Regions from separate parts of the Peribacillus sp. NPDC097264 genome, predicted to be linked through region 2. Evidence: riboswitches for the same ligand, from Rfam matches in the RefSeq annotation. Region 2 holds a riboswitch; the other holds the start of a gene.
What was found. Region 2 has a riboswitch for S-adenosylmethionine ahead of ACQKL0_RS09255 (YezD family protein). Riboswitches for the same ligand answer to the same signal wherever they lie in the genome.
Positions count from the first base shown of each region.

Region 1: linked by a shared signal. The riboswitch ahead of ACQKL0_RS10175 (Na+/H+ antiporter NhaC family protein) and the one ahead of ACQKL0_RS09255 (YezD family protein) in region 2 are both predicted to bind S-adenosylmethionine.

Region 1 is NZ_JBNNSR010000005.1:286,849-301,938, reverse strand. It holds gene ACQKL0_RS10230 (acyl-CoA dehydrogenase family protein) at 1-39, shown strand, start outside; gene ACQKL0_RS10225 (acyl-CoA dehydrogenase family protein) at 66-1,241, shown strand; gene ACQKL0_RS10220 (SDR family oxidoreductase) at 1,261-2,025, shown strand; gene ACQKL0_RS10215 (MaoC family dehydratase N-terminal domain-containing protein) at 2,045-2,497, shown strand; gene ACQKL0_RS10210 (MaoC/PaaZ C-terminal domain-containing protein) at 2,494-2,895, shown strand; gene ACQKL0_RS10205 (sigma-54 interaction domain-containing protein) at 3,018-4,712, shown strand; gene ACQKL0_RS10200 (branched-chain amino acid ABC transporter permease) at 5,307-6,170, shown strand; gene ACQKL0_RS10195 (branched-chain amino acid ABC transporter permease) at 6,172-7,167, shown strand; gene ACQKL0_RS10190 (ABC transporter ATP-binding protein) at 7,170-7,934, shown strand; gene ACQKL0_RS10185 (ABC transporter ATP-binding protein) at 7,927-8,634, shown strand; gene ACQKL0_RS10180 (ABC transporter substrate-binding protein) at 8,662-9,855, shown strand; SAM riboswitch class I at 10,012-10,116, shown strand; gene ACQKL0_RS10175 (Na+/H+ antiporter NhaC family protein) at 10,316-11,608, shown strand; gene ACQKL0_RS10170 (alanine/glycine:cation symporter family protein) at 11,903-13,339, shown strand; gene sigH (RNA polymerase sporulation sigma factor SigH) at 13,682-14,335, shown strand; gene ACQKL0_RS10160 (hypothetical protein) at 14,434-14,937, shown strand.
Region 2 is NZ_JBNNSR010000005.1:82,472-97,561, reverse strand. It holds gene ACQKL0_RS09315 (AzlD domain-containing protein) at 1-19, opposite strand, end outside; gene ACQKL0_RS09310 (AzlC family ABC transporter permease) at 10-747, opposite strand; gene ACQKL0_RS09305 (mismatch-specific DNA-glycosylase) at 773-1,279, opposite strand; gene ACQKL0_RS09300 (hypothetical protein) at 1,507-1,728, opposite strand; gene ACQKL0_RS09295 (NAD(P)-binding protein) at 2,386-3,000, opposite strand; gene ACQKL0_RS09290 (sirohydrochlorin chelatase) at 2,981-3,742, opposite strand; gene cobA (uroporphyrinogen-III C-methyltransferase) at 3,742-4,518, opposite strand; gene ACQKL0_RS09280 (DUF3906 family protein) at 4,537-4,755, opposite strand; gene ACQKL0_RS09275 (nitrite/sulfite reductase) at 4,770-6,398, opposite strand; gene cysC (adenylyl-sulfate kinase) at 6,415-7,014, opposite strand; gene sat (sulfate adenylyltransferase) at 7,044-8,192, opposite strand; gene ACQKL0_RS09260 (phosphoadenylyl-sulfate reductase) at 8,220-8,924, opposite strand; gene ACQKL0_RS09255 (YezD family protein) at 9,092-9,208, opposite strand; SAM riboswitch class I at 9,377-9,484, opposite strand; gene ssuE (NADPH-dependent FMN reductase) at 9,725-10,261, opposite strand; gene pdxT (pyridoxal 5'-phosphate synthase glutaminase subunit PdxT) at 10,451-11,044, opposite strand; gene pdxS (pyridoxal 5'-phosphate synthase subunit PdxS) at 11,047-11,934, opposite strand; gene ACQKL0_RS09235 (PLP-dependent aminotransferase family protein) at 12,066-13,493, shown strand; gene ACQKL0_RS09230 (D-serine ammonia-lyase) at 13,507-14,841, opposite strand; gene pabB (aminodeoxychorismate synthase component I) at 14,876-15,090, opposite strand, start outside.

The sequences.
Region 1 (15,090 bases), 200 kb from region 2:
ATCATTACAGGGCAATTGAAGAAAGCGCATTCAAAATAATTTTAATGGAAGCTGGAGGGGTTGTAATGGATTTACGTTTATCGGATGAACAAAGAATGGTGCAAAAAACGATTCGTAAGTTTGTCGAAAATGAACTGATTCCACTGGAAAATGAAGTGCTCCGGAATGAAATAGCCGGAAAGCCCAGTTTACCTGCAGAGACATTACAGGAATTACAGGAAAAAGCAAAAAAGGCGGGGTTTTGGGGAATTAATACACCTGAAGAATATGGTGGGGCTGATTTAGGGCAAATGATGATGGCCATCGTGCTGATGGAAGTTTCGAAGACATTCGTTCCTTTCAGTTTCGGTGGATCAGCTGATAATATTCTGTATTATGGAAATGAAGAACAGAAGAAGAAATATCTGATTCCAACGATCAATGGGGAGAAGAAGTCTTGTTTTGCGATGACGGAACCAGGGGCTGGATCCGATACACGCAACATAAAAATGACGGCCATTAAGGATGGAGACGAGTGGGTGCTGAATGGCGAAAAAACGTTCATCACCGGTGGAAATGATGCAGATTTTGTCATGGTCATTGCGGTTACGGACAAAGAACGTCACCAGGCAACGGGGACGGAAGGCGTCACCTGTTTCATCGTGGATCGGGACATGGGATGGAAATCAGAATATATCAATACGATGGGCGAATGGGGACCTGCCGGTTTAGTGTTCGACAATGTACGGGTACCTGAGGAGAATATATTAGGGGAAATACATGGTGGCTACAAATTGGGTCTCGAGTGGATAGGTTTTGCAAGATGGATTGTTGGGGCAAGGGCAGTGGGTTCAGCTGAACGATTACTCCAAATGGCCATCGACTATGCAAAGGAGCGGGTAACTTTCGGGAAGCCTATTGCGGAACGTCAGGCCATTCAATGGCAGATTGCAGACTCTGCTGTTGAAATTGAAGCGGCAAGGTGGTTAGTCTTAAATGCAGCTTTCACACTTGATAATGGAGAAGACAATCGTCATCTAGCCTCGATGGCTAAACTTTATGGCTCGAATATGGGGAATCGAGTCGTCGATCGTGTTTTGCAAATCCATGGTGGCATGGGTTATACAAAAGAACTGCCTATTGAGCGTTGGTACCGTGAAGCAAGGCTCTGGAGAATATACGATGGTACAGATGAAATTCAGCGTATGATCATTTCAAGGAACTTAATTAAAGGACATGTTAAACTAGGACAATTTTTATAATAGATGAGGAGGAACAATCATGACAGGAAGATTTTTAGGAAAAACAGCATTAGTAACTGGTGGAAGCAGGGGGATTGGAAGGGCAATCGTTGAACTACTAGCAAGTGAAGGAGCAAAGGTAGGAATCATCGATATTAATGAAGAAGTCCTGAATGTAGCGGGAAATGAACTACGTGACCAAGGCTATACCATTTATACAAAAGTGGCAAATGTAGTCGAGGCAGAAGAGGTGGAAACTGCTGTCAAGGAAATAGCGGAAACATTCGGTTCGCTTGATATCCTTGTCAATAACGCGGGGGTCATTCGCGATAACCTAATATTCAAAATGACCGATTCGGATTGGCAGACAGTCATGGATGTACATTTGAAGGGTACGTTCAATTCAGTCCGTGCTGCTCAGAAATACATGGTTGAAAGAAAATATGGAAGAATCATCAATATTTCGTCCACTTCGGCTCTCGGCAATCGAGGACAATCGAATTATGCAGCTGCAAAGGCGGGGCTGCAAGGGTTAACGAAAACGTTAGCGATTGAGCTCGGTAAATATGGAATCACAGCTAATTCGGTAGCCCCTGGATTCATTGAAACGGAGATGACGAAAGAAACTGCACGTCGTGTGGGGGTCAGTTTTGAGCAGTTCGTTGAGGGAAGTGTGAAGAAGATTCCAGTTGCTAGAAGCGGGAAGCCAAGTGATATCGCAAATGCTGTTGCTTTTTTTGCTGATGAAGCTTCTTCCTTTGTTAATGGTCAAGTTCTTTACGTTGCAGGTGGTCCAAAAAATTAACTGATTAGGTGGGGAAGATATGTTTAAAGATTGTATCGAAAAACGTTCCAAACCGGTCAAAAATTCAGTCGAACGTGGGGCCGTGAAAAAATTCGCGGAAGCAATCGGTGACTTGCATCCTATTTTCATTGATGAAGAGATAGGAAAACAATCAAGGTACGGCACGAATATTGCCCCTCCTACATTCCCACGGGTCTTTGATTATGGAGTGATTGAAGGGTTGAACCTCCCTGCTAAAGGGTTAATTCACGGCGAGCAGATTTATCATTATAAGCGGCCCCTTCTGGTAGGGGAAGAAATCACGTGTTATACAGAAGTGAAGGATTATTATGAGAAGAGTGGAAAACAGGGGGATTTGGGGTTTCTAGCATTAAAAAATTATGGAACCGATGCAAATGGTGAGATAGTATTTTCTGCCGATCAATTGGTCATCATCAATGATACGGTAAGAAAGTCGGTGGGGAGCCGATGAGTCTGTTAAAAGAATTGAATCCTGGAGATTCTGTACAATCGATAAAGTTGGATCCTGTTTCACGCCTAGATCTCATTAAATACGCTGGTGCTTCCGGTGACTTCAATCCCATTCATACCATTGATGAAGAAGCTAAAAAGGCCGGTCTACCTGGAATCATTGCCCATGGAATGTGGACGATGGGAAACCTTGCAAAGTTATTCAGTGATTCTTATGACATCGGATTTATTGAAGAGTATAAAATACGATTCAAGAGTATGGTTTTTCTAGATGATGTCATCACGCTTCAAGCCTATTTAAAAGAGAAAAAGGAAGATACGTACCATTTTGTTGTAGTTGCCGTCAATCAAGTAGGCAAGGAAACAATCAGTGGGGAGGTCATATTCAAAGTATATTGAATGATAGGTAGTGATGAAGTTATTTCATCACTATTTTTTATTGGAATTTCGACATTATTAAAGGGGATTCGAAAGATATCGAGAATTGAATTAGAAAGAATTCTTTTGCGGTGGTGAATGTATTGAATCAACTGAAACAGGATTCCCAGATTAAATGGATCAAAGAATGGCCATTTCCTGCCATTATCCTTGATGATGAAGGCAAGATTAAAGAATGGAGCCAATATTTTAAGGAACAGATGCAGAATAGAAATACCCTTTCAGATTTATTTGATAGATGGATATTTTTTGATAATAATAGGCTGGCAACAGCATACCATGGCACCAATCGATATGTATTTATCTCAGTGATGCAATTGGAAAAAGGCGAGCATTTATATGTAGGGGGTCAAACTTCATATGTCGATGATGTAATGGAAGAATTCGGGGAAACCAAAAAAATGAACCGCGCATTGGATGCCATCATTGAGAATTCCTATGATGGCATTTATATCACCGATCCTGATGGAGTGACAATATATACAAACCCGGCTATTGAGAGAATTACGGGAATTCCTAAAGAGTATTATATCGGCAAATCAGTAAATCAGTTGATTAAGCGTGGAATACTGAATGCCTCGGTTACACATAAAGTGGTAAAGCAGAGGAGGACTGTATCAGTCGTACAGGATAACTTCGCCGGAAAAGAGACGCTGATCACGGGAAGCCCGGTGTTTAATGGTGAAGGGGAGATTGAACAGATCGTTACGAATATACGTGATTTATCCGATTTGAATGAACTGATGCATGAATTGACGAAAGTGAATGAATTGAACAATCAGTATAAGCAGGAAATCGAAAAGCTAAGAAAGATTACAAATCAAGATGGAGTCGTTTTTGTTAGTGAAAAGATGAGGAAGATTTACGAAATTGCTGAAAGGATTTCAGACATTGACGCGACAGTCCTTATATTAGGGGAAACGGGTGTGGGAAAGGACGTATTGGCCCGCAATATCTTTAACGGGAGCATCCGTTCAAAAAAAGGGGATTTCGTTAAGATAAACTGTGGGGCGATTCCTGCCGATTTATTGGAGTCTGAACTGTTTGGCTATGAGGGGGGAGCGTTTACCGGGGCTAATCACAAGGGGAAACCGGGGATGTTCGAAATAGCTGATAACGGAATATTATTTTTGGATGAAGTCGGTGAACTCCCACTTCAGCTTCAGGTAAAATTACTTCGTGTTCTTCAGGAAAGGGAAATACAAAGAATCGGAGGAACGAAACCGAAGAAAATCGATGTTCGTATTATCGCGGCCACAAATCGAAATCTATTGGATATGGTCAAAGCGGGAGAATTTCGCGAAGATTTATATTATCGCCTGAATGTCATCCCCATTGTGATTCCACCTCTTAGGGAAAGAAGAGAAGATATCCTCGCATTGTCTGATTTATTTTTAACCAAGGCCAACAATCAATATAAATTGACCAAAAAGTTAGATTCAGCGTTAAAAGATTATTTTTTTCATTATGATTGGCCGGGAAATGTCCGAGAACTGATTAATATAGTGGAAAGACTCGTCGTGTTAACGAATGGTTCCGTCATCTCGGTAAGCGACTTGCCTGTAGAATATCAGCAAGAAAACATGAGCCAAACCAACTCTCGTGATTCTCAGTCTCTAAAGGAAGCGGTGGAGGGAGCTGAAAAAGAAATATTGACAAAAGCGGCGCAAACTTATCAGACCACATATGAAATTGCTGAAGCTCTTGATTCAAGCCAGGCTACGATTGTCAGGAAACTAAAAAAATATGGCTTGAGAGTCAGTGAAAAGAATAGGTAAGCAAAGGGGGATTTCCGTAAGGGGAATACCCCTTTTCATTTCTTCCCTAGTAGTCATCTGGATAAAATCTATTTTTGCAAAGACAATCCATTCTAATTCAAAAGTGGTTCATTCAGTCAAAAGTGAATGATGGTCATGCCATGTGGATTCAATTATTTGAATCAAAAGTGAATCATACTTATTTCGTAAAGTGACTAGTATGGCTTTTTCATGATGGCATAGTACTTGCATTGTTATTAAGGAAATGCTTTACAAATGATCTATGGGGAATGTGAGGTGACTGTGGAACGTTTCCGACGATTGCACAGCGGTATTCAGGTGACAGATATGAAGATAGTATTCATGAAATCATAAAATGGGACGCAGACAACTAAAAAGGTAGATAAAAATTATGGGAAAATGGGAAGAAACGAGGTTACAGAAGAAGCGGGTAGCCTTTCACTAGATTAAGCGATGAAGTAATGAAAGCGCTAATAAAAAGTTGGCATTTAACAATTCGATAGGGTTATGGAGAAGAGTTCCTTATGGTTAGGGGTGTTGTATTAAAGTAAAGGATTACCTACGAACAATTCATTGGGATAAGGGAGGCAGGAAATGGAGATTTTAGTTCAGCAATTGTTTAATGGTTTAACGATCGGAAGCGTATATAGCCTAGTTGCCCTTGGGTTGACATTAGTTTATGGGATTCTTCATATCCCTAACTTTGCCCATGGTGCTCTCTATATGATAGGAGGGTATGTCACGTTGTCGATGATGACGTTATCTGGGCTGAATTACTGGATTGCTATGTTCGTGTCCGTCATTGTCGTGGGCCTTCTTGGGGTTTTATTGGAACGATTCGTATTCCGTTTGTTAAGGGATGCTCCACCGTTGCATGATAAAATTGCAGCCATTGGAATATTACTTTTTCTTGAAGCCTTTGCACAATTTGTCTGGGGAGCTGATTTTCAAACCATGCAATCTCCTTATGGACAAGTAGTCAATATCATGGGCTTGACGTTCACGATGCAACGTTTGTTGATTATTGTGGCGGCAATCGTGGTCATGTCGGTTCTCTATCTGTTCTTAAAGAAGACGTATACAGGTTCCACGATCATCGCGATGTCCCAAAGTCGTGAAGGGGCTTCGCTAGTCGGGATTAACATCAATAAAGTTGCCATGCTGACCTTCATGATTTCTGGGGGGCTAGCCGCCATTGCTTCTTCCCTTGCATCTCCCATCAATCTAGTTTTTCCAGGCATGGGTCATTTAGTGATATTAAAGGCTTTCGTGATTATCATCCTAGGAGGGATGGGAAGCGTTCCAGGTGCAATCGTTGGTGGATATATTCTTGGATTCAGTGAAAGCCTTGGCGCAACCTATATATCCAATGATTATAAGGATATCATAGCCTTCTTCCTTCTAGTAGTCATCTTAACGGTCAAACCGACGGGTCTTTTCGCAAAGGGGGAGAGGTAGTTTGAATATCTTATCAAAACGAAATGTCATCTTAATTTTGATCATCCTGGCCTTTTTATTTCCCATCATCGCGCAGAATGACTATTACGTTCATATGTTAACGGTGTCTTTCATCTGGGCAATCGCGGTATATGGAATTAATCTGTTAGCGGGCTATACGGGCTATCTTTCGCTTGCCCATGCTGGATACTTCGCCATTGGGGCGTACTCATTGGGGTTATTGACGGTAAAAGTGGGAATGAACTTTTGGTTGGCACTGGTCTTGTCTTGCCTAATTTCAGGGGCGCTTGGCTTTTTGGTCGGCTTAATAGCATTGAGAACAAAAGAACACTTTTTCGCAATTTATACTTTATGCGTCGGATATATCATCTACCTGGTCATCGATAAATGGGAAGGTCTTACAGAAGGAGTTAGAGGCTTGATTGGGATTCCGGCCCCTGGAAATATCGGACCCATCACTTTCGAGACGGCCGCTTCACAATATTATTTGGTGCTCATTTTCCTACTGGGCGTCATTTTGGTCATGTATCGTATTGTTCATTCGTTGACAGGGAGAACCTATATGGCCATCAGGAATAGTGAGGAACTTGCCCAAACGATAGGCATATCCACGATGAAGAATAAGTTGACCGCATTTGTTCTTTCTACATTTTTTGCAGGCTTGGCAGGTGCCTTATATGCTTCATTCGTGCGGTTTATCGGACCGGATATCGGGTCTACGGCCATAATGTTCGACTTGTTAATGTATCTACTGGTCGGCGGAATAGGAACTCTATCGGGACCTTTGGTTGGAACTTTGCTTCTCGTCATACTATCCCAGAATCTACAATTTCTCCAAGAGTATCGAATGTTGATCTTTGGACCTTTACTTACGTTGATCATAATTTTCTATCCACGCGGTATTTCGGGTGCATTCTTTGATTGGAAAATTAAACGAAGAGATAAGAAACAACTGATTATGAGAAAGGACGTTCCGGTTAATGCGGAGGAGGGATGAAGATGTTTATCGAAACGAAGAATTTAACAAAGAGTTTCGGGGGATTGGCAGCTGTAAAAAATGTGGATTTCACCATTGAAAAAGGAAAGATCAATGCGATTATCGGGCCTAATGGAGCCGGGAAGTCTACGTTTTTCAACTTGATCAGTGGCTTCCATCGTCCAAGTTCTGGAGCAGTCCTCTTCAAAGGGAAAGACATCACGAAGCTTCCTGCCAATGAAATAGCGGGACTTGGCATAGCAAGAACATTCCAAACGACTAGTCTTTTTGAACAATCCACCATCTTGGATAACGTGATTGTCGGACATAGGCTTCGCACTAAATCAAATTTGGTAGATGCTATCCTAAGGACGAAGAGGTTAAAACGGGAGGAAAAGACCTGTCGTGATAAAGCGATGGAAGTTTTGAGAATTGTCGGCTTAATGGATGCGGCAAATAAGATGGTCTCGAGTATTTCTCAAGAGGAAAAGAAGAGGACGGCGATTGCCCTTGCCCTTGCGACGGATCCGGAAATCATCTTTCTTGATGAACCGGCTGCCGGCATAAACCCTGATGAAACAGAAGGGCTTACAGAACTGATCAAGGAGTTAAATCAGTCAGGCTTCACGATTTGCTTGATCGAGCACAAGATGCATATGATCATGAACTTAGCTGACCATATCATGGTCCTGAATTACGGGGAAAAAATTGCTGAGGGCACTCCAAAAGAAATCAGGGGGAATGAGGCGGTTATTAAAGCCTATTTAGGAGGTAGTGCTAGTGCTTAAGTTAACTGATGTTACTGTATGTTATGGGAGCTTCACTGCGATTAAGCAAGTGAATATTGAAGTGGAAAAGGGAGAAATTGTCGTTCTATTGGGGGCGAACGGGGCAGGCAAAAGCACGACATTCCGTTCTATCAGCGGAATAAGCAAGCTGGCTCAGGGTGAAATTCATTTTGAGGAACTGGCTATCGGAGGTAGGGCTCCGGATAAGAATGTCCAAGCTGGAATCGTGCAATGTGCAGAAGGGCGGAAACTGTTTCCTCAGATGACTGTCCAGGAAAACTTGAAGATGGGAGCTTACGTACATCGAAAAAAAAAGATGGAAATCAAGTCCTCGTTGGAAAATGTCTATCATTTATTTCCTATTTTAAAAGAAAAACTCCATGATGAGGCCGGCAGCTTGAGTGGTGGACAACAACAGATGCTGGCCATTGGCAGGGCTTTGATGTCTAAACCGAAGCTTTTGATGCTAGATGAACCTTCTGTGGGCCTCGCTCCTTTGATTGTTGAACAGATGTTCCAAGTCATCGAAGAAATAAACCGGGAAGGAATAACCGTTCTACTAGCCGAACAGAATGCGAATGTGGCTCTTAGCATTGCAGATAAAGGATATGTTTTTGAAAATGGGGAAATTGTCGTTGAAGGGACCGCAAAAGAATTATTGTCTAACGATGAAGTACGGAAAGCCTATATCGGAGCATAAGAGTTTAAAAATGAATGGGGGATTTTTATGAAAAAGTTGAGTGTATTCTTTGTAATGATATTACTCGTCCTAACGGCACTAGTGGGGTGTAACAAGGGAGACAGCCCTGCATCAAGTGGGGGAGGAAAGGCCAGTAAAGGGAAGAATGTTATCAATATCGGTTTTAGCGGCCCTTTGAGTGGAGCAGCAGCCTTATATGGAAAACGAACGTTAAATGGTATGGAGATGGCTGTAAATGAAATCAACGATGCCGGTGGGTTCGAAGTGGAAGGGGAAAAATATACGCTCAATCTGGTTTCGTTGGATGATAAGTACTTACCGAATGAAACGGGTTCAAATGCTAAACGTTTAATCCAGGAATACAAAACTCCGATTATTTTCACTCCTCATAGCGGGGGGATACAGGCCCTACAGGTTTTTAACGAAAAAGAGAAATTCATCATCGGTGCCTATTCGAGTGAACCAGCTATCACGGAAAGCGGAAATTCATTAACAGTAAGGATCCCGCCAAATTATGAAGGGTATATTGAACCGTTTTCTACGTATGCAATGGAAAACTTCGGCAAAAAAATCGCGGCATTGCCACCATCTTCCCAGTACGGGAAAGACTGGGCGGAAAACCTACTACCACATTGGGAAAAGCAGGGTGGTAAAGTCGTGTATAATGCCTCAATTGATTTTTCTAAAGAAACGGATTTCTTCACGACTGTTACAAATGCTTTAAAAGAAAAGCCTGATGTCCTTTTCATCGGTGGGGCGTCGGAGCCTACGGCCAAGGTTGCAAAACAAGCAAGAGAACTAGGTTTTAAAGGCGGTTTCATTATCATGGACCAGGCGAAACTGGATCAAATGAAGCCAATTGCCGGTTCATACGAAACATTGGAAGGTTCGATTGGTGTGCTTCCGCTTATCGACTCCAATGAAGAAGCAGCACCGGCATTCATTGATAAATATAAAAAAATTTATAAGGAAGATGCCAGTTCTGAAGTGGGGTTGAATTACATTGCTATGTATGCCTTTGTGGAGGCAATGAAAGCGGCAGGAACAGTCGAGGATGTGAAAGCCATCCGTGAACATATGCAGGATGGGCTGACAAACACGGCACCTGAACAGAAAATTTACAATATACCTTCGATTGACGAAAATGGTGGATTCGCAGCAAAAGTCGTCGTCGGAGCGGTAGAAGATGGCAAAGTGGTACCCATCAGTGTAGAAGAGTAAAAGTGTCATGTGCTTTCACACTAGCTACCTTTAGGCCCCGAAAGCTAAAAAATAATGCATTCAACAAGTTTATAAAAATCTTTAATACTTTACCTTGCGAAAACTCTTAAAATGCTGTACTCTTATATTTGCTTTAAAAAAATGAATATTTCTTACTTCTTATCAAGAGAGACTGAGGGACTGGCCCGAAGATGTCTCGGCAGCAGACTTATTTAGAGTGCTGTGCCAAATCCAGCAGGCGATTGACCTGAAAGATAAGAGGAGTGTTTATAGATTAAAAGACCTCTTCTTGTAATAAAATGGAAGAGGTCTTTTTGTACTCATAGGATAGGAATCTGTTCTTGATGGTTTGTTACTATTTTATAATCATGCTTATATTAAAATGAAGGGATGCCGGAAAATTTAGAGAGTCCAAAAAGAGTATCCAATACCATGCAAAAATAATAAAGAGGTGTACATCATGAGTTTAGACAATAAAGGGAATCCATGGGCTTTAACGCCGTTTATCGTTTTTTTGATATTATTTATAGGTTCAGGTGTGATTACAAAAGATTTTTACACATTTCCAGTGATTGTTGCCATTGCCATTGCATCTGCTGTGGCACTGGCAATGAATCGAAAGGAATCATTCAATCACAAAGTAGAAATCTTTTGTAAAGGTGCCGGGGATTCAAATATTATGTTGATGGTTGTCATATTCCTATTGGCTGGGGCTTTTTCGGAAGTGGCAAATGGGATGGGAGCCGTAGCATCTACGGTGAATCTAGCACTTTCGATCGTTCCGCAAAATCTATTAATGGTGGGGTTATTTATTATCGCCTGCTTTATCTCATTATCTATGGGGACAAGTATGGGAACGATAGTGGCATTAGCACCAATTGGAGTAGGAATTAGTGAACAGACGGAGATTTCAGTTGCCCTTTCCATGGCTGCGGTCATTGGTGGCTCAATGTTCGGTGATAATCTTTCTTTCATTTCGGATACGACTATAGCAGCTGTACGTACACAGGGAACGAAAATGAAAGACAAATTCAAAGTGAACTTTTTTATTGTTTTACCTGCTGCGGTAATTACATGTGTTATCCTTGGTTTTCTGACGATGGGTGAACAAGCTACAATTTCTGGAGAAGCCTACAGTTGGGTCAAAATTCTACCTTACCTTTGTGTTCTAGTGGCAGCATTGGCGGGGATCAACGTATTCTTGGTTCTCTCTATCGGCATTGTCTTTGCTGGAATAATCGGTTTAGCGGATGGCAGTTATCATGCAATGGAGGTTATTCAAAAAGTAGGAGATGGAATGGCTGGGATGTATGAAATCTCCTTCTTAGCGATCTTGATTGCAGGCATGGTTTCGGTTATCAAACATAACGGCGGAATAGATTACCTACTGAACCTCGTGACGAAAAAAAGCAAATCAAAAAAAAGTGCTGAGTTCAGCATCGCGGGATTGGTTGCTTTAACGAATCTTTCAACGGCAAACAATACCATATCCATCATCATTGCTGGTCCACTTGCAAAAAATATTGCCGAAAAGTATGAAATTGATCCCAGGAAATCTGCCAGCTTACTAGATGTTTTCGCTTGTAGTATTCAAGGATTATTGCCATACGGGGCACAACTACTTTTAGCTGCCGGTGTTGCACACATCTCTCCTATCAGTATCCTACCCTATTCTTTCTATCCAGTCTTAATCGGGATTTCAGGAATCATAGCCATTTTAATAGGTTTTCCCGGGTTCTCGAAGAAGAAATAAAAATAGTATGGGTGGAAGAGTATCAATAAATCATGAATGTAAAATCATGAATGTTGGCCCTGGAGCATTGTCGCCAGGGCTTTTTTAGGGTAAGTGACTTCGAATGAAAAGTGTGGATGAAATCTTTAATTCTTTTATGTTCCAAAAAACTAATATCCTTCTTCAATAATATTAAAATAGTATAATTAAATACAATATACGGAGTCATCTTTATTCTTAAGTGTTTACTATTTTGCAAAAGCGGGAACTCTAAAGGTATTGTATTGAAATAATTAGAGGTGGGTTTGTTTAAAAATGGAGATAGTAGAAAAGTTTATTACTGAAACAAATGATTTATTATGGTCATCTATACTGATTATATTATTAATTGGAATGGGCATTTATTTTTCTTTTCGGACTAAATTCGTACAATTTAGAATGGTGAAAGAAATGATTAGGTTACTAGGGGAAGGTGCTACGGCAGATAAGAAAGGTGTATCATCGTTTCAGGCCTTTTGTATCAGCACGGCTTCCCGGGTAGGAACGGGGAATCTGGCAGGTGTGGCTATAGCCATCACAACGGGTGGTCCGGGAGCAGTTTTCTGGATGTGGTTAATCGCATTGATTGGATCTGCTTCTGCTTTCATTGAAAGCACACTTGCTCAAATTTACAAGGTCAAAGACGGAGAAGCATTCCGTGGTGGTCCAGCTTATTATATGGAAAAAGCATTAAATGCACGCTGGATGGGTATCACGTTTGCAGTTTTGATTTCATTGACGTTTGGACTTGCTTTCAATTCAGTTCAGGCCAATACGATTACAAGTGCGTTCCAAGCATCTTTTGGAGTTGAGAAATGGGTCACTGCACTTATTTTAGCAATCATTACGGCTGTAATCATTTTTGGTGGGATTAAGGTAGTAGCTAAAGTGTCCGAAGTCATTGTGCCTTTCATGGCAGGTGCTTATGTAATAATAGCATTAGTTGTCATCATTATGAATATAACCGAGTTACCTAGTGTTCTGGCTTTAATCTTTGATAGTGCATTTGATGGATTGAGGGAAATTGCTAGTGGTGCACTGGGTGCAGCCATGATGAACGGAATCAAGCGGGGATTGTTCTCTAATGAAGCTGGAATGGGGAGTGCTCCAAATGCTGGCGCTACGGCAGATGTCACCCATCCGGTAAAACAAGGTCTTATCCAGTCACTTGGCGTTTTTGTAGATACGCTTATCATATGTAGTTCTACGGCCTTTATCATCTTGTTTTCCGGCCTGTATTCGTCGAAGGAAACAGATGGAATTGTTCTAACGCAAAATGCCCTTAGTGAGAATTTGGGGTCTTGGGCTGGTATATTTTTAGCTATTATTGTACTTTTATTTGCATTTAGTTCAATTGTTGGAAACTACTATTATGGAGAATCCAATATCAGTTTTATTAATGAAAAAAAAGTTTGGATAAATATTTATCGTGCAGCAGTCGTTGGAATGGTCATATTCGGATCGATGGCCTCGCTCGAGTTTGTATGGAATCTAGCAGATTTGCTAATGGGATCAATGGCCATCATAAACCTGATAGCCATAGCCTTGCTAGGAAAAATAGCTTTCGCTGCCCTTGCTGATTATCAAAAGCAAAAGAAAGATGGTAAGAATCCCGTTTTCCATGTAAGTAACATTAAGGGATTGAAGAATGTTGAATGCTGGGGTGAACCAACCGATCACGTGGAAGAATCCAGTAAAAAGGTATTGAAATAGAATCTAGATTGATGAATAAAAAGGCTTCGATATTTTTTCGAGGTCTTTTTTTATACCTTTTGATAGCCCAATATAACCCCAGATCTTAATCCGGGTTATGTTCTTTCTAAATATTCTATTATACTGTGAATAAATACCTTAATAAAATGAAACAATTCATAAATCAATATTCCTATTTAATAGTTGGTAATATATAATATTGTTGGAAAATGTCGGTATTTAAGGGTATCTTTAATGATGTAGCTGAGATACTATAATATTATAAGGCTCTACCAATATTTTGAAGCTAAAACGCAACCTTGTAGTTATTTGGTGCTCAACTAAGTGAGTGGAGGAATAAAAATGAGTATGATCCTCGATAAGGAAAAAGTAGAAAACCCTACACAAATGGAAGATGCAATATTGATAGGCAAATTTCAAGATGGTGACGATGAGGCACTGAATCAATTAATTACGAAGTATAAAGGTCTTGTCAAAACTAAAGCAATGAAGTATTTTCTAACGGGTGGAGATAAGGAAGATGTTTTTCAAGAAGGCATGATTGGACTGTATAAGGCTATCCGGGATTATCGAGATTGCAAAAATTCGGCTTCCTTTAAGTCATTTGCTGAACTTTGCATTACTAGACAAATTATCACTGCCGTCAAAGCGGCCACTAGACAAAAGCATTCCCCATTGAATACCTATGTTTCACTGTTTAGACCTATTTACCAAGGGGAATCGGAGCAAGCTCTTATTGATGTCGTTCCTGAGCAAAAGCAGATGGATCCGGTTGCCATTTTAATAGGATTAGAAGAATTCAGTGAAATTGAACTGAAATTAACGGAACTCCTTAGTGACCTGGAAAGTACAGTCGTGGACTTGTATATGGGCGGGCAGACCTACTTGGAAATTTCACTAGAATTGAATGTTCAAGTAAAGACAATAGATAATGCACTCCAACGTGTAAAAAAGAAGTTGGATAAGTATCTGGAATCACGGTTGATGGTTGAATAGTGAATACAGTGAGCATCACTTTAAATTATAGATTTTCTTTATCATCATGATTACCGTCATTTAATTCATGGAGAATAATACTTGAAAGTGGAGTGTGTATGCGCAAGGTTAAGTCAGTAAAAATAGATGGCGAAAGTGTTTTTATGTTTAATAGTGCTATATATATATTCGAGACAGATTCAAGGTATACATTGGAATTGGATATAATAGTGAGTGAAATAGTATTAAAAAAATTCGGCAATAATGAAAATTTAATTATTGAAATAGAATTGGAAGATGGTAAAGAAATCAGTGCGATTATGCATCTGCGCGGTTTAGTGGGGGAAGGATTGCCCCAGCTTAACCTATATTGTGAGATATATGATCTAGAAGGCTATGAAGATTTTCAGATAGTACATGAGAATGAAACATCCTTCCCGAATGTTGAAGAGGGCATTACTCTGAAAGAAATAAGAAAAGTGGAAATGCCAAATGAAAGAATAAACCTTAAACTACTATTACCGATAGATCAGACGGAATGGTTAGCGAAGCAAGGAAAAAATCTAAATGGGGTATTGAAAGAAGCTATATATGACTACTGGAATAAAGAAAAGAAACGATAAGAACGAAAACTGGTTAAATGACCATTGAGATAATTGAAAATTAGGATAATATAAAATCCTATCGTTAAATATTTTTTTGTTGTCTTTTTTTATGAGTGAAAATCAGGATCATAAAAAAACATTGAGGGAAATGCATGCGCTTTTAAAGTGAAA
Region 2 (15,090 bases):
TATATGCGTTTATTTCCACCTTTCAATCACCACCCCTATGGTTGATGCTATTATTGTTGCCACGATGACACCTGTGCTTCCAGAAAAAACAAAGCTTGAAGCCACTACAATTATGATGGCACCGAGAGCTACCAAACAGTCAAGAAAATACTTTTTATGTCTTAAAATCTGCAAAACAAGAAGCCCAATAAACATTGCAGGCAATGCAAAGTCCATGCCATATTTCTCGGGATTGGGAATCCATTGCCCTAAAAAGCCCCCTGCCATGTTTGCCACGAACCAATTAAAGTAGGCGGCAACATTCAGACCTAACATCCATTTAAAATTGATGGCTCTATTTAGCTGTGCATGATTAATGGCAACGCCAAAAGTCTCATCTGTTAACAAGGCACCTGTTAGTATATTTTGCTTCGTTGTTTGATGACGGAAATATGGTGCCAATGCCGCACTTAGTAAAAGATGGCGGCTGTTGATGAAAAAGATCGTAAAAACAATGGCAGAGATCGGGTGACTTGCCGCAATCATGCCTGACGCTATAAATTGACCGGATCCTGCATATAATAAGAGGGAAATAAGGGCAATTTCCACCATGCTTAAGCCCGATGTTTTTTCGACTACCCCAGCCGCAAAGCCGATACTTAGATATCCCAGTAAAGTTGGGATACAGTCCTTCACCCCTTCCCAGAAACTTTGCCCTTCATTGACATCTGTATAGATACGCTCTTCTCCCAAACTATCCTGCCTCATAAGTCTCCGCCCTTATTATGTATTTTCACTTCTTCAAAAGCTCCGGCAATTCTCGATAGATTTCAATAATATCCTCTATCCTCATCCTAACCAAACCGCTTGAAGATGGGGCTACAAATTCCATCGTTTCCTTCGACAAAGGATCTTTCTGTAAGCCCCATGGAACGTCTCGTTTCTGCCGATACTCTTGATATACTCCCTTACCGACGAAACAAACAATCCTAGGCTTGAAAAGCTTTATCTTTGCAAGTAGTTGTTTTCTTCCCTCTTTGTATTCTTCTTTAGTGATATCGGCAGCCCCTTTTGTCGGTCTAGAAACAATATTAGTAAATCCAAAACCCAACCCTAATAAAGCGAAGTCTTCAGAAGGATCGTATTTTCTTTCGGTTAATCCAGCTTCGAAGAGAATCTTCCAGAAGCGATTATTTGGATTGGCATAATGATGTCCTGTCTGTCCTGAACGGATACTAGGATTGAAGCCAACAAACAGGATATCCAAATTTTTCGCTAGGTGATCGGGTATGCTGTACATTTTAAAACTCCTTTTATAACGTTAAGTTATCTCTTTTATATTATTGTACAAAACTGTAAAATATTTAACTACCTTTTCAGATGTTTTTATCTCGATAATAAATCCATGATGACTTAAAAAGGCAAAACTCTTTATAGATCGACCTATAAAAAAACAGCCATCCATTCAGATGACTGATTCTTTAAGAAGATTACTGGTCAATCTTGACACATAAATCATGGAATGGTTTAATCATTTTCTTTATTGTCGTGTTTGTTTTTTCGTTCCTGACACGTCTCATCTTGCTTACACTCTTTCTCCTTTTTTTTCTTGAGTGTAGCGTTGAACTTGTTATTGACTGTGAAGATATACCCGGGAACGATCTCTAATGAAAATGAATCGCCAGCCCGAAACCGTGCTAGAACTTTGCCTAGCCTTGAGCCTGTTGAGTCTTTTGAAAAAATGGACATTGATGTACCCCTTTCTTATTTAGCCTCAACAATAGTATATGGATACCTTGTCTCATTCGATTGGACTTATTATAGTAAGAAAACTTCTTAAAAGGGAAGAAACTAAATTCCTCGTATAAATGAACTGATTAAATTTTAGAATGAGGTTTCCATGGAATGCAAAAAACAACCACAAGGGTTGTTTAAGAGTCAATTCGCTTAGGCTGAATATGTTCCTAGCTTTTTTGCTAAAGACAGTTTTGTGACTCTATGGTAGATTCCGAGACAGCCTAAAAAGACATGTATTCCATTTCCCCTGGAAACCATGCGATAGACTATATTCTTGTCTACAATACCAAGGTTGATAGACGAGGCCACTGAAACAGCGGTGGTTCCAATTCTGATAAGGGACGGATAACATGCTAAACTGAAGCAACTGCTGGAGTAGTTCAAAACATCAATTGGAGTGAAGATGAACTTTCCCATGACTGTTCCAAGTGAACCATCTATTCATTCTTGAAAAACTGATGAAAGCTAACACGATGAACTTTCCCATGACTTCCTCCCCATTAATACACTGACCTTATATACACCATTCATGTATAGTCAAAAGAGGCACCTTGCAATGATAAATTATCATTGCAAGGTGCCTTCCTTTTCTCTGATGAGCGCAATCTATTAATCAATTTCAACCGGCATAAGACTCACTAAAAATCGATATCTTTCCTTAACGGAATGCTTATACAACACGTCGATTGAATTTTTTAACAACATGGATTTTTCTGTTTTTGAAAATGAACTGCTTTTTATATGCTGTCTTGCTTCGAATAGGAATTCGAGATAATCCTCATACGATTCATCATATACTTCCTGTAAATCATTACGGATCTGTTTAGCTAGCTGAGGGCTTGCCCCATTTGTGGAAACACTGATTGAAAGCTTTCCTCTATGTAAAGTTGCCGGAATGTGGAAGTTTGCCATCTCGTGATTACTGATGACATTGACGAGTTGATTTTCATGAGCATTTTTGTAGATTTCTTCATTAACCTTGGATGAGTTGGTTGCGGCAATGATTAAAAAGGCTTCTTGATAATCCGATGCTTCCACCTCTTTACGAACAACATGAACGGCCCCTTGTTCTTGAAGTTGCTGGAACCCTTCACAAATCTCAGGACTTATCACAGTGACAATAGCTCCTGCTTTTATTAAAGGGTTAGCCTTAAAAAAGGCTATTTTACCGCCGCCGATAATGACGCACTTTTTATTTTCGAGATTAAGCGTAATCGGATACATAAGCACTCTCCCCAGATAATTCCTGAATTCTATCTGATATTGCTTGTTCAATCTTAGGATGATAGCCAAGATAAGGACAAAGGACAAATTTCTTGTCGCTGTTTCTCTGGACTTCCGATATTGCCCTTTCCATCGATTGCATTAAAAGACCAGTAAACAATAGATAAGGGATTACGAAAATTTGGTTTACAGGAGTCGAATTCGCTTTTAACAGTGCTTCTCCAAAGCTTGGTGACGCCGCTGTCAAATAACAGTCCTTCACTCTAGTGTTTGGTATCCTGTTTTGAAGTGAATTGGCTATATGGCCTAAGTCTCTTTTTACATCAGGATCACTGCTTCCCCGCCCAACCAATAAAACAAGTGAATTTTCCGTTATCTTTTCTTTTGTTTCTACCAAACGTTCCTCTAAGATATCCACCATTCTGTCACTGACCCCTATTGGCCTACCATATTTCATTTCCACATCAGGAAATTGGTTTTTCATTTTACGTAAAACCTGTGGAATATCATGTTTAGCGTGCGCAGCAGTTAATAAGAGAATCGGGATCGCTTTAATTTTTGTTGCTCCCCTGTATACACAAGCTGCATATGCTTCTTCTATGGTCGGGCTTTCCAATTCCAGAAAGCAATACTCTTGAATAACATTGGGGTGTCGTTTCATACAAATTCGAATAAAATCGATAGCTTGCGCGGAAGCCTCTTTAACGCGACTACCATGACATATGTAAAGAATCGCTTCCATTAAAAGGCCTCGTTAGCCAATAACTTTTCGACTTCCCTTGGTTCGAACCAATTAATTTTCCCACTTAAGTTAACTACTTCTCCAACGACGATCATACAGGGATTTGAGATTCCTTCGTTTTGGACAGTTTTTAGTATAGTGCCTAATGTACCGATAGCCGTCTTTTGTGTATCCAATGTCCCCCAATGGATTAATGCTACAGGTGTCTCTGGGCTTTTCCCATGTTCCAAGAGTTTTCCTTGAATATACGGAAGGTTCTTAATACCCATGTATATCGCCAATGTATCGATGCCTTTAGCAAGCGATTCCCATTTGATGTTATCGTCTTCACCCTTTTTACGATGACCGGTTACAATGGCAAATGATGATGCATGGTCTCTATGGGTAACCGGAATACCTGCATAGGCCGATGCGGCTATGCCAGCTGTAATGCCCGGTACTATTTCAAAGCGTATTCCATTTTCGACAAGAGCCTCCGCTTCCTCTCCGCCTCTACCGAACACAAAGGGATCTCCGCCCTTTAATCGGGTGACCACCTTACCCTTTTTTGCATATTTGACGAGAAAACGATTGATTGTTTCTTGTTGCAAGAGATGGTAATCCGGCAGTTTTCCACAATTAATCAATTCTACGCCATCTTTGGCATGAGTCAACAACTCTTTGTTTACAAGGCGGTCATATAAAATAACATCAGCTTCCTGAATACATCTTAACCCTTTTACTGTAATTAAATCTGGATCTCCGGGACCGGCTCCTACTAGATATACTTTCCCCATTTTGCAATCCGCCTTTCCTCAGAGTACTGTTTCGAAATTCGTTAAAACGAAACCTGCTCCATTTTTAATTTGTTTCTTTTCATATAATGATACGTCATTAACCATCGGCATTTTCAAAAACCGTTTTTCCAGCTCGATATCGACAAGCTGGAAAGCCATTTCATCTGAATCTGCGGCAATGACGACATGACATAATTCATTCTTAATTGTAACTTCAAAGCGATAAAGATTCATCATTTTTTTACCTCTTTTTAAACAGCAATCATGCTCGCTAAGACATTATCCAGTTTATTCTGTAATTCCGACGTTCCAACCCGTTCAACAAATTCAAGAAAACTTTCCGAGGGAAGTTTTTTGTCTTTAAAATAAAGAATTAGCTCTTTCAAGACATGATAAAGTTGTTCCGCTTCCACTTTTCCTTTTAGTTTTTCATTGAATTTTCCGCCAGCATTTAATGTTCCGCCCACGTATATTTCGAAAGCCTCAACCATCTTTTTATCTTGGTTTTTCATTTTTATCCCTTGTAATCCTATATCAGCAATCGCTCGCTGGCCACAGTTATTAGGGCAGCCAACCATATGCAGCCTTACCGGAACATCTAAATCAATTTCCTTATCCAATGTTTCGGCAATGGTTTTCATCCTGTTTTTCGTTTCAACAAGTGCTAGGTTACAATATTCTATACCTGTGCAGGAAACGGAGTAACCGAGAAATTTCTTGGGCTCGTATGGAAATCTTTCAAAGATTGTTTCCTGTTTTAAGGCTTCCAGATTTCCATCCGATACATTCGGAATAATCAGGTTTTGTGAATTACAATTCCTGATTTCCCCATTTCCATATCTTTTAGCTATTTCGGCGAACTCGATAACCTCTTCGGGCGTTAGTCGACCAACTGGAATATTGACACCCACATAGTTGAGGCCTTCCTGTTTTTGTTTATGTATGCCGTAAAAATAACCAGCATTCCATTCCTTCAACGCACTTTCTCCCTTGTCAGGTAGCGGCCCAGTGTATTCCAGTACTTTTTCCGTGAATTGTTCAGGGCCCCAATCAGCAACAAGAAACTTCAAACGTGAACGGTGGCGTTTTTCCCGGTATCCGAAATCACGAAAAATCGTTGTGATCGCTACAGCCACTTCTACCGTTTTCTCAGGTAAAACGAATAAATCCAGTTCTTGTGCCAGCATAGGGACTGAGGATAGACCCCCACCAACTTTCACATGAAAGCCGACTTCTTCTTTCCCATCTATGACCTTTGTTGCCGGATTAAAGGAAACGCAATTGATTTCGGAGTTTGAAGCATTATGTATATTAGCACTGACTGACATTTTATATTTACGTGGAAGGTTCGAAAAGTCTTCATTCATTCTGAAGTATTCAAATACATCCGTAAGGACTTCCCGCGTATCGAATAACTCATCTGGATCGATTCCAGCTAGAGCGTTGCCGATAATATTCCGTGTTATGTCTCCGCAAGCACCCGCTGTTGTCAATCCTACCTGATCTAGACGATTTAATATATCAGGGACTTGCTCTATCGTCAACCAATGAAATTGTATAGCTTGCCGTGTAGTGATGTCATAGACATCGTGGCCATAATCCTTAGCAATATTTGCAAGGGTGATCTGTTGGTCGTATGTGAGAATCCCTCCTGGAATCACAACACGCATCATCCAATAACCAGCTTCTTTAGGACGTTGTAAGTAAAGACCTGCCCATTTGAACACATCCCATTCTTCTTTAGGGATGGAGTCGAATCCATTTGCCGCGTAATGAGGAATATCGTCAAAAATCTTCAAAGCATCTTTTTCCAGTTTCCGAATTTCCATTTTGTTTTTGGCAAGCGCTGGATTGTCCGCCCAAATCTTCTCGTACACCATTTCTTTTCCCCCTAGGTTAAATCGCTCTCTTTGTTGTCAAATAGTCTATAACCTGTTCGACGCACTCTTCTACACTAAACTGACTGGATTCCAATACGATTTCCGGATGTTCCGGTTCTTCATATGGAGAATCGATTCCAGTGAAATTTTTAATGATACCTTTACGCGCCTTGTCGTAAAGACCTTTTGGATCACGGACTTCACATTCTTCAAGTGGACATTTTATGTACACTTCAATAAACTCGCCTTCTCCAAGCAGGTCCCGAACAATTTGACGATCTGCACGAAAAGGTGATATAAATGCCGTTAATACGAATTGACCACTGTCCACGAAGAGCTTGGATACCTCTCCAATCCGTCTAATATTTTCTGTGCGATCTTTTTCTGAGAAGCCTAAATCCTTGTTAAGTCCATGACGGATATTATCCCCATCCAAAACATAATTTCGGATATTCCGATTATACAACTCTTTTGCAACAGCATTGGCGATCGTTGATTTCCCAGAACCTGAAAGCCCGGTAAACCATATCACCGTGCTCTCATGACCGTTTTGCTTCCGTCTAAGTTCCTTCGTTACCGATGCATCATGCCAAGTTACATTAGTACTTTTACTCATGAGGATCCTCCTTCTAAAACTTACAATAATTAGTTATATACCTCGTTCTTCTTAAGCCCTTCTATCAATACTTCGATTACTTCTTTGCGGCTGAAAGTGGCTGGTGGAATTTCCCCATTCCGTAACATTTCCCTAACCTTCGTCCCAGAAAGGATGACGTGATCTTCTTTACCATGCGGACATGTTTTTGCAGAAGCCATATTCCCACATGTTTTACAATAGAAGCTATGTTCAAAGAATAATAATGTTATCCCTAACTCATCAGAAGTGAAGTTCCCGAAGATCTTTTGTGCGTCATACGTACCGTAATAATCGCCCACACCTGCATGGTCGCGTCCGACAATGAAGTGAGTACATCCGTAGTTTTTACGAACCATTGCATGAAAAATCGCTTCTCTAGGTCCTGCATATCGCATGGCTGCTGGGAATACCGCAAGTGAGACACGGTCCTTTGGATAATACTTTTCAAGTAATACTTTATAGCTTTCCATCCGAACGTCAGCAGGAATGTCATCGGACTTCGTGGCACCAACTAATGGGTTTAAGAATAATCCATCCACTATCTCCAATGCTGTTTTTTGAATATATTCATGGGCACGGTGAACGGGGTTTCTTGTTTGGAAACCGACAACCGTTTTCCACCCTTTTTCTTCAAATGTTTTTCGGGTATCAACTGGGTCTAAATAATGATCCTCGAATAATGGACGCTCGATCCGTTTAATAAGCTTGATTTTACCACCTACATATACATCGCCACGATTATATAGATTTTTTACACCTGGGTGATTCTCATCATCCGTTTGATAAACTAAAGTTGCCTCCACTTGCTTATCAGGTGTAAATATATCGGAAACGGCAAGGACTCCATAAGTTTGGCCCTCATGAGTTAACTTTACTTCTTCTCCGATTGTAAGAGCGTTTGCCACATCAGCGGAAAGTGGTAATGTAATAGGAATACTCCAGACATGCCCGCTGCTAAGCCTCATATCCTTTACTACTGTTTGATAGTCTTCTTTTGAAAAGAATCCCTCAATGGGGCTGTATGCTCCAGTCCCTATAAGTTCCAAGTCGCTTAATGAGATTTCATCAATTTCAACGGATTGTTCTATTTTAGTTAAATCATAGTCTGGTTCAAAGCGATTGATTAATGTTCCTCCGTGCGGCAAGCTAATGGTCATGCTGATTTCCCCCTGAATTTTTTATAATTATGATAAATGTAATCCGCATTCTGTTTTTTGGGCACCTTGCCATCGTCCTGAACGAAGATCATCAGCATTAATGGCAGGTGCTGTACATGTTTTACAGCCAATACTTGGATATCCATTATCATGAAGCACATTATATGGTAAGCCATTTTTATGCGCATAACGCCATACATCTTTCCATGTCCAATGAATGAGCGGACAAATTTTGATAGATTTGAATTTGTTGTCCTTGTTTATATATTCAGTCAATGCACGGGTTTCCGATTGCTCCCTGCGCAGTCCCGAGAGCCAAGCCGTCGCTGTTGATAATACTTCAGTGAGCGGCGTAATTTTGCGGATGTTACAGCATTGATTTGAGTCATGAAGCCATAATTCATCACCAAATTCAGCGGCTTGTTCTTCCAATGTCATTTCCGGTTTCTTCATTACAATGGAAAGCCGTGGGTAACGATTTTTCACTTGTTCGATTAATTGGTAAGTCTCAGCGAAATGAACATCCGTATCCAAGAATACGATTTTGGCGGAAGGATTAACCTTTGCCAGCAAATCTGTCAGTACAATTCCTTCAATCCCAAAACTACAGGCATAAATGAGTTTATCTCCGTACTCTGAATTTGCCCATTCCAATACTTCTAACGCGCCTTTTGTATCGCTATCTTCCGGGAACGAAGGTAATGTCGCTGTATCAATATTTTCATAGTCCACTAGCTCTGCCAACTCTATACCCCCTTTTAAGAATCACCCTATGGTACAGCAGATATCTTTGAAAGCCTTTGAAACACCATTTCTTATAATGAAAAAGGCGGCTTTAACCAATAGTTTCCTATTTATATCAGCTAAATCCACCTCTAGTTTTCTAGTCAGCAGTCCATTTATTTAATTCTCAATTTTTCGTTTCTTTCCATTTGTATAACCTTACCGTCCTGAACGATAAGGGTTATGGATCCATATTTCATAGTTTTTAGCATTTCTTGCAGCCTTTCAAATATTTCCCCCAGCTGATTTTCCTTTTCCAAGGCTATTCCTCCTTTAAGAAAACTCGTCGACTAGCTTGTCGTAAGATGATCAGCTTGTAAATGAATTCCCCCAAATTAATAAAATCAATCAGAAAAATCCTTCCATGCCAAGATGGAAAGATTGATAAGGTAATCTTATTTACCTTATCTTCCAAAATGATGACATTTTGTTGGATGTAGCACCTTGCATTCATGATGCAGGTTGCTGGACTTCAAAGGGCCAAATCCCTCCGTCGCTCTTGATAAGTTTTATTATTTTAAATATTAACACATATCAAATCATTGTCAATGGAGTTTTCATATAAATTAACTTGGTTTAATATTTTGGTTTAACTTCAATTATTATACACAAATAGTTCAAGTTTGTTACAGTGATTTGTTAAGCCAGTAAAAAAGGTTCATTCATCCTGAACAAGCTTGAATAAACCTTTAAAGTAGCCTATAACTTAACTCGTTGATGGGAAGGGTCAAGATAAAAAGAAGAAATCATCAATTTCTTCTTTTTTGTATGGCTTCTACAAATTCCTTTACTTGACTCTTTGTACGATCAAGTAATTCCACTTCCTTAATCGGATGTTTTGGATTCTGCTTATCGATTTCTTTATCCACAAAGTATAACCCCTGCATCGGTTCCCCTTTTAATATTGATATAAGAGGTTTCAGCGCATAATCTATAGCCAATAAATGCCTGTTGCTTCCCCCAACCATTATGGGCAAAACTGGCTTATCCTTAAACGCGCCCTCGGGTAATAAATCAATTAGAGCTTTCAACACTCCTGTATAAGATGCCTTATAGACAGGTGAACCAATAATGATACCATTAGCTTGCTTAATCTTTTCTGAAAGTCTTAGAATATCCTCGCTATCATAACGACCTTGGAATAAGTCGTTTGCAGAAAACTCGGTAATAGAATGATAGTTCGTTGTAAATCCTTCTTTTTCCACCAACGTTTGGATATATTTTAATGAAATATCTGTTCTTGATGGTATAGCAGGGCTGCCTGATAAAATTATAATTTCGCTCATATCTATTCCTCCTGTATGTAAAATCTGCAAAGGATCTGGGTCCTTTCCAGTTAAGCAACTTCAATTAATTATCTTAATTATCAGAAAAATAAAAGTCAAGTAACTTAATTGGAATTTATATTTTTGAAACACTAATAAGAATCGTATTATGCCATTGACTAAAAATCCTGCCCCGTTAGGGCAGGATTTTTAGAGCTTTTCAACTCTATTGATTGAGTCTTTCACCATTTTTAAAAAAAGTTGTATAAATCGTTGATCACCGGTCAGTTCTGGATGAAACGAACTGACAAGAACCTGTTCTTGTCTAGCCGCCACTACTTTCCCGTCATAATTTGCTAATATCTCCACATCTTCACCTACGCCAACGGCAAAAGGTGCTCTGATAAAGACACCCATGAAAGGTTCTTCCATTCCTTTAACTATAAGGGGTGCTTGAAAACTTTCCCTCTGACGACCAAAACCATTTCTATTCACTGTAATATTGATAAAACCAAGATGGGGATGTTCCAAACTAACCATTTCCTTTGCCACTAATACCATCCCTGCGCAAGTACCGAAAATCGGTTTTTTTTGTTCGAAAAATGCCGTAATCGGCTCCATGAAACCATAATGGTCCATTAGTTTTCTCATAGTGGTGCTTTCTCCACCCGGAATGATTAGGCCATCGATATCCTTTAACTGTTCTGGGTTCTTAACTAATATCGCATGCTCACCGGCTTCCTTGATTTGGTTCATATGTTCATCTACAGCACCCTGCAAACCTAAAACACCTATGGTTACCATGTTTACCATCCACGCTCCTGCATTCTCTCAGCTGGGGCCAACTTAGAAATATCAATTCCTTTCATCGCGCTTCCCAATTCTTTAGACAACTTGCCTATTAAATCATAATCGGTGAAGTATGTAGTTGCTTGTACGATGGCAGCAGCGAATTTATCGGGATTTTCCGATTTGAAGATTCCTGAGCCCACAAATACACCGTCTGCCCCAAGTTCCATCATCAGGGCGGCATCTGCAGGAGTCGCAATTCCACCTGCTGCAAAGTTTACTACAGGTAATTTCCCTGTGCGCCGGATTTCCTTCAGAACTTCATAAGAAGCACCAATACTTTTTGCTTCAGTCATTAATTCATCCTCGCTCAGCATGCATACTTTACGAATTTGAGATTGAACTTTTCTCATATGCCGTACAGCTTCCACAATGTTCCCTGTCCCAGGTTCTCCCTTCGTCCGAAGCATCGAGGCCCCTTCGCCGATACGTCGGGAGGCTTCCCCTAAATCCCGGCAACCACATACAAAAGGTACTATATAATCGCTTTTCAAAATATGATATTCTTCATCGGCCGGAGTCAGTACTTCACTTTCATCAATGTAATCCACTCCCATGGATTCCAAGATTCTCGCTTCCACAATATGACCGATCCTTGCTTTAGCCATCACTGGGATCGAAACAGCTTTCATCACTTCCTCCACGATCCTTGGGTCGGCCATCCTTGCCACACCGCCTGCAGCACGAATATCTGATGGTACCCTCTCAAGAGCCATGACAGCCACCGCCCCCGCCGCTTCAGCAATTCTTGCTTGCTCTGCATTTATGACATCCATGATTACGCCACCCTTTTGCATCTGCGCCATTCCTCTTTTAACTGTATCGGTTCCTACAAGCTTTTCCATTCTTCTTCCCCCTAATATTTGCATAATTAAGATTTGTTCATTAGTATAAGAAATAGTTGACCACATTGAAAGTGTCAGTTTTAATGAAAATGATAGGGTCAGATAGAAACCACGAAAAGGGCGGTAAAAAAATGGATATGCTAGCATGTAATTTAAACCGTATGGATGAAGTGCCATTATATGAACAGTTATATTCACACATAAAAACGGAAATTGTAAATGGGCGGCTCCCTTTTGGTACAAAGTTGCCTTCAAAACGGAAACTAGCCGAATTTCTCCACATCAGTCAAAATACTGTCGAGACAGCATATGAGCAATTATGTGCTGAAGGCTATGTTGAAGTCATCCCACGAAAAGGGTATTACATTCAAACTTCCGAGGATTTGGAATACACACAACCTGTGAATGCCCCAGTCGAAAAGACGGTCAATAACAAGAATGATTTCCTGTTTCATTTTCACCCCAGCCAGATAGATACAGAAAACTTTCCTTTTGAAAAATGGCGTAAATATACAAAAAACACTATAGACATATCAAATCAAGAACTCCTTTTACTAGGAGACCCTCAAGGCGAATATGAGTTACGTTGTGAAATTGCCCATTACCTGTACCATTCTCGCGGAGTCCGGTGTGTGCCCGAGCAAATCATTATCGGTGCAGGGCTGGAGATTATACTGCAACAGCTGATACTACTGTTTGATAAAAAAACAGTATATGGTGTCGAAGACCCCGGATACCATTTAATTTTGCGGCTTCTGAAAGGCTATCCAAATGATGTGTATCCACTAGAAGTGGATGAAGAAGGCGTGAAGGTGGATAGAATCGATCAATCCAATATTGACGTCCTTTATATAACCCCTTCTCATCACTTTCCCTATGGAACGGTTTTGTCCGTTAACCGACGTAGTCGCTTGTTGAACTGGGCTCAAGAGACGGAAAACCGCTATATCATTGAAGACGATTATGATAGTGAATTTCGTTATAGTGGAAAAACGATTCCCTCTCTACAAAGTTTGGATGCTGGTGATAAAGTGATTTATTTAGGATCATTTTCTAAATCATTGATTCCTTCTATTAGGGTCAGCTATATGGTTTTGCCTCTCGCTTTACTAGAAAAACATAAAGAGGAATTATCTTTTTACCATTCAACTGTCTCCCGAATCGATCAACATATTTTGACACAGTTTATGAGAGAAGGAGATTTCGAGAAACATTTAAACCGAATGAGAAAAGTTTATCGTAGAAAGTTGGAAAAGGTTTTGGAACTATTTAAACCCCATCATCAGCAGATAACGATAATTGGCGAGCGATCAGGACTTCACATCGTCCTCATCGTTAAAAATGGTATGAATGAAGAGGATCTTATCCTAAGAGCTTCAAATGCTAATATTAAGATTTACGGACTATCTTCCTATAGCATTCAACATAAGAAAGAAAGTCCACCCAAAATCATTCTTGGTTTTGCAGGAATTCCTGAGAAGGAACTGGAAAAAGCCATTCAACTATTGCTGGTTTCATGGGGATTCGACACAAAAAAAGAAGTTCAGAATGGTTACTGAACTTCTTTTTTTGTTACATTCTTGTTAAGTATCTTTCCATCATTTCTTTCGGGACCATACTTCCCCCTGTAGCCCATATGATGTGCGTGGACTGATTTAACCTTCCTGTCAATCCTTCCTTAATGATATACTTTTCTCCTTCTTCCCTACTGAATATTTGAACCGGTCCATATGCTCCTGCCAGGGCTGATGGCTCTAAATAATAAGCTTCCGTTTTAGCCATCATTCGAAGGAAGTCAAATAATCTTTCGTCCCCAATCGTGAAACTTCCACTCAACATAGAGTCCATCATATTCGAAACCAACTTGGAGGGTCTACCGACTGCCAGGCCATCTGCTTCCGTTTTATTATCCACCCCAAAATCCTGCACGGAAACTTTTTCATGAAGTCCTGTTGCCAACCCGAGCGTCATACATGGTGAATGGGTTGGCTCTGCGAAAAAGCAATGAACATTTTTTTGAAAGGCCAGTTTAAGCCCATACGTTATCCCTCCTGGGCCTCCACCCACACCACAAGGTAAGTACACGAACAGAGGATGTTCTTCGTCAACTATAATCGACTTTTCATTCAATTGCTCTTTTAGCCGTGTTGCGGCCGTTGCATAACCAAAAAGTAAATCGACTGAATTTTCATCATCAATAAAATGACAACTGGGATCGAGAGAGGCCTGTCTGCGCCCCTCCTCAACGGCTTTACTGTAGTCCTCTTCATATTCCTTTACGATGACACCGAGCGACCTGAGTTTATCCTTTTTCCACCGCTTGGCATCAGCTGACATATGAACGGTTACCTTAAACCCAAGGTGGGCACTTATTATCCCAATGCTTAAACCTAGATTCCCTGTCGACCCGACAGCAATGGAATAGTGTGAAAATAACTCTTTATATTCATCACTGGCCAATAATTCATAGTTATCGGTTTCTTTAAACCCCCCATCTTTCATCGCTATTTCTTCCGCCCGTTTTAATACCTCATATATGCCACCTCGAGCCTTGATGGAACCGGAGATCGGTAAATGACTGTCACACTTAAGCAGTAGTTTACCTGGGATGGCAATTTCATAGATTTTTTCCATTCGACTCTTCATGGAAGCTATTTCGACTAATGGAGATTCAATGATTCCATTCATGGGTTTTGTTTCCGGAAAGGCTATGGCAATATACGGAGCAAACCTATTCAATCTTTCTTCTGCCTCTTTCACCTTTGCTGCTTGAACAATTGGATGATCAAACATGCTTGTGTAGTTCGGATTTAACCAGAAAGTTTCTTCAGTGTCCATTAGTTGTTTAAGTAATGGATTTTCCTTCCATTCTTTTTTTATCAGTCCCGCAACTGTATGTTCTTTCATGACACCCCTCCAAATAATGAATGTTATAGAGTTTTTATTGATTGGTAAGCTGAACCTTAATCCTTCCTCTTACACTATTAATAAACCAAATTTCCTCAGCAGTAACCAATTCTTCCTTTTTTATGACCCTTTCCTGGATTTCTTTCCTCTTTAATAGTTCTCGACGAAAAGTTCCTGCAAGCAAGCCTGATTCCAAAGGGGGAGTGATGAGTTCCCCATTGATTTTCACGACAATGTTTCCGTTCGTGA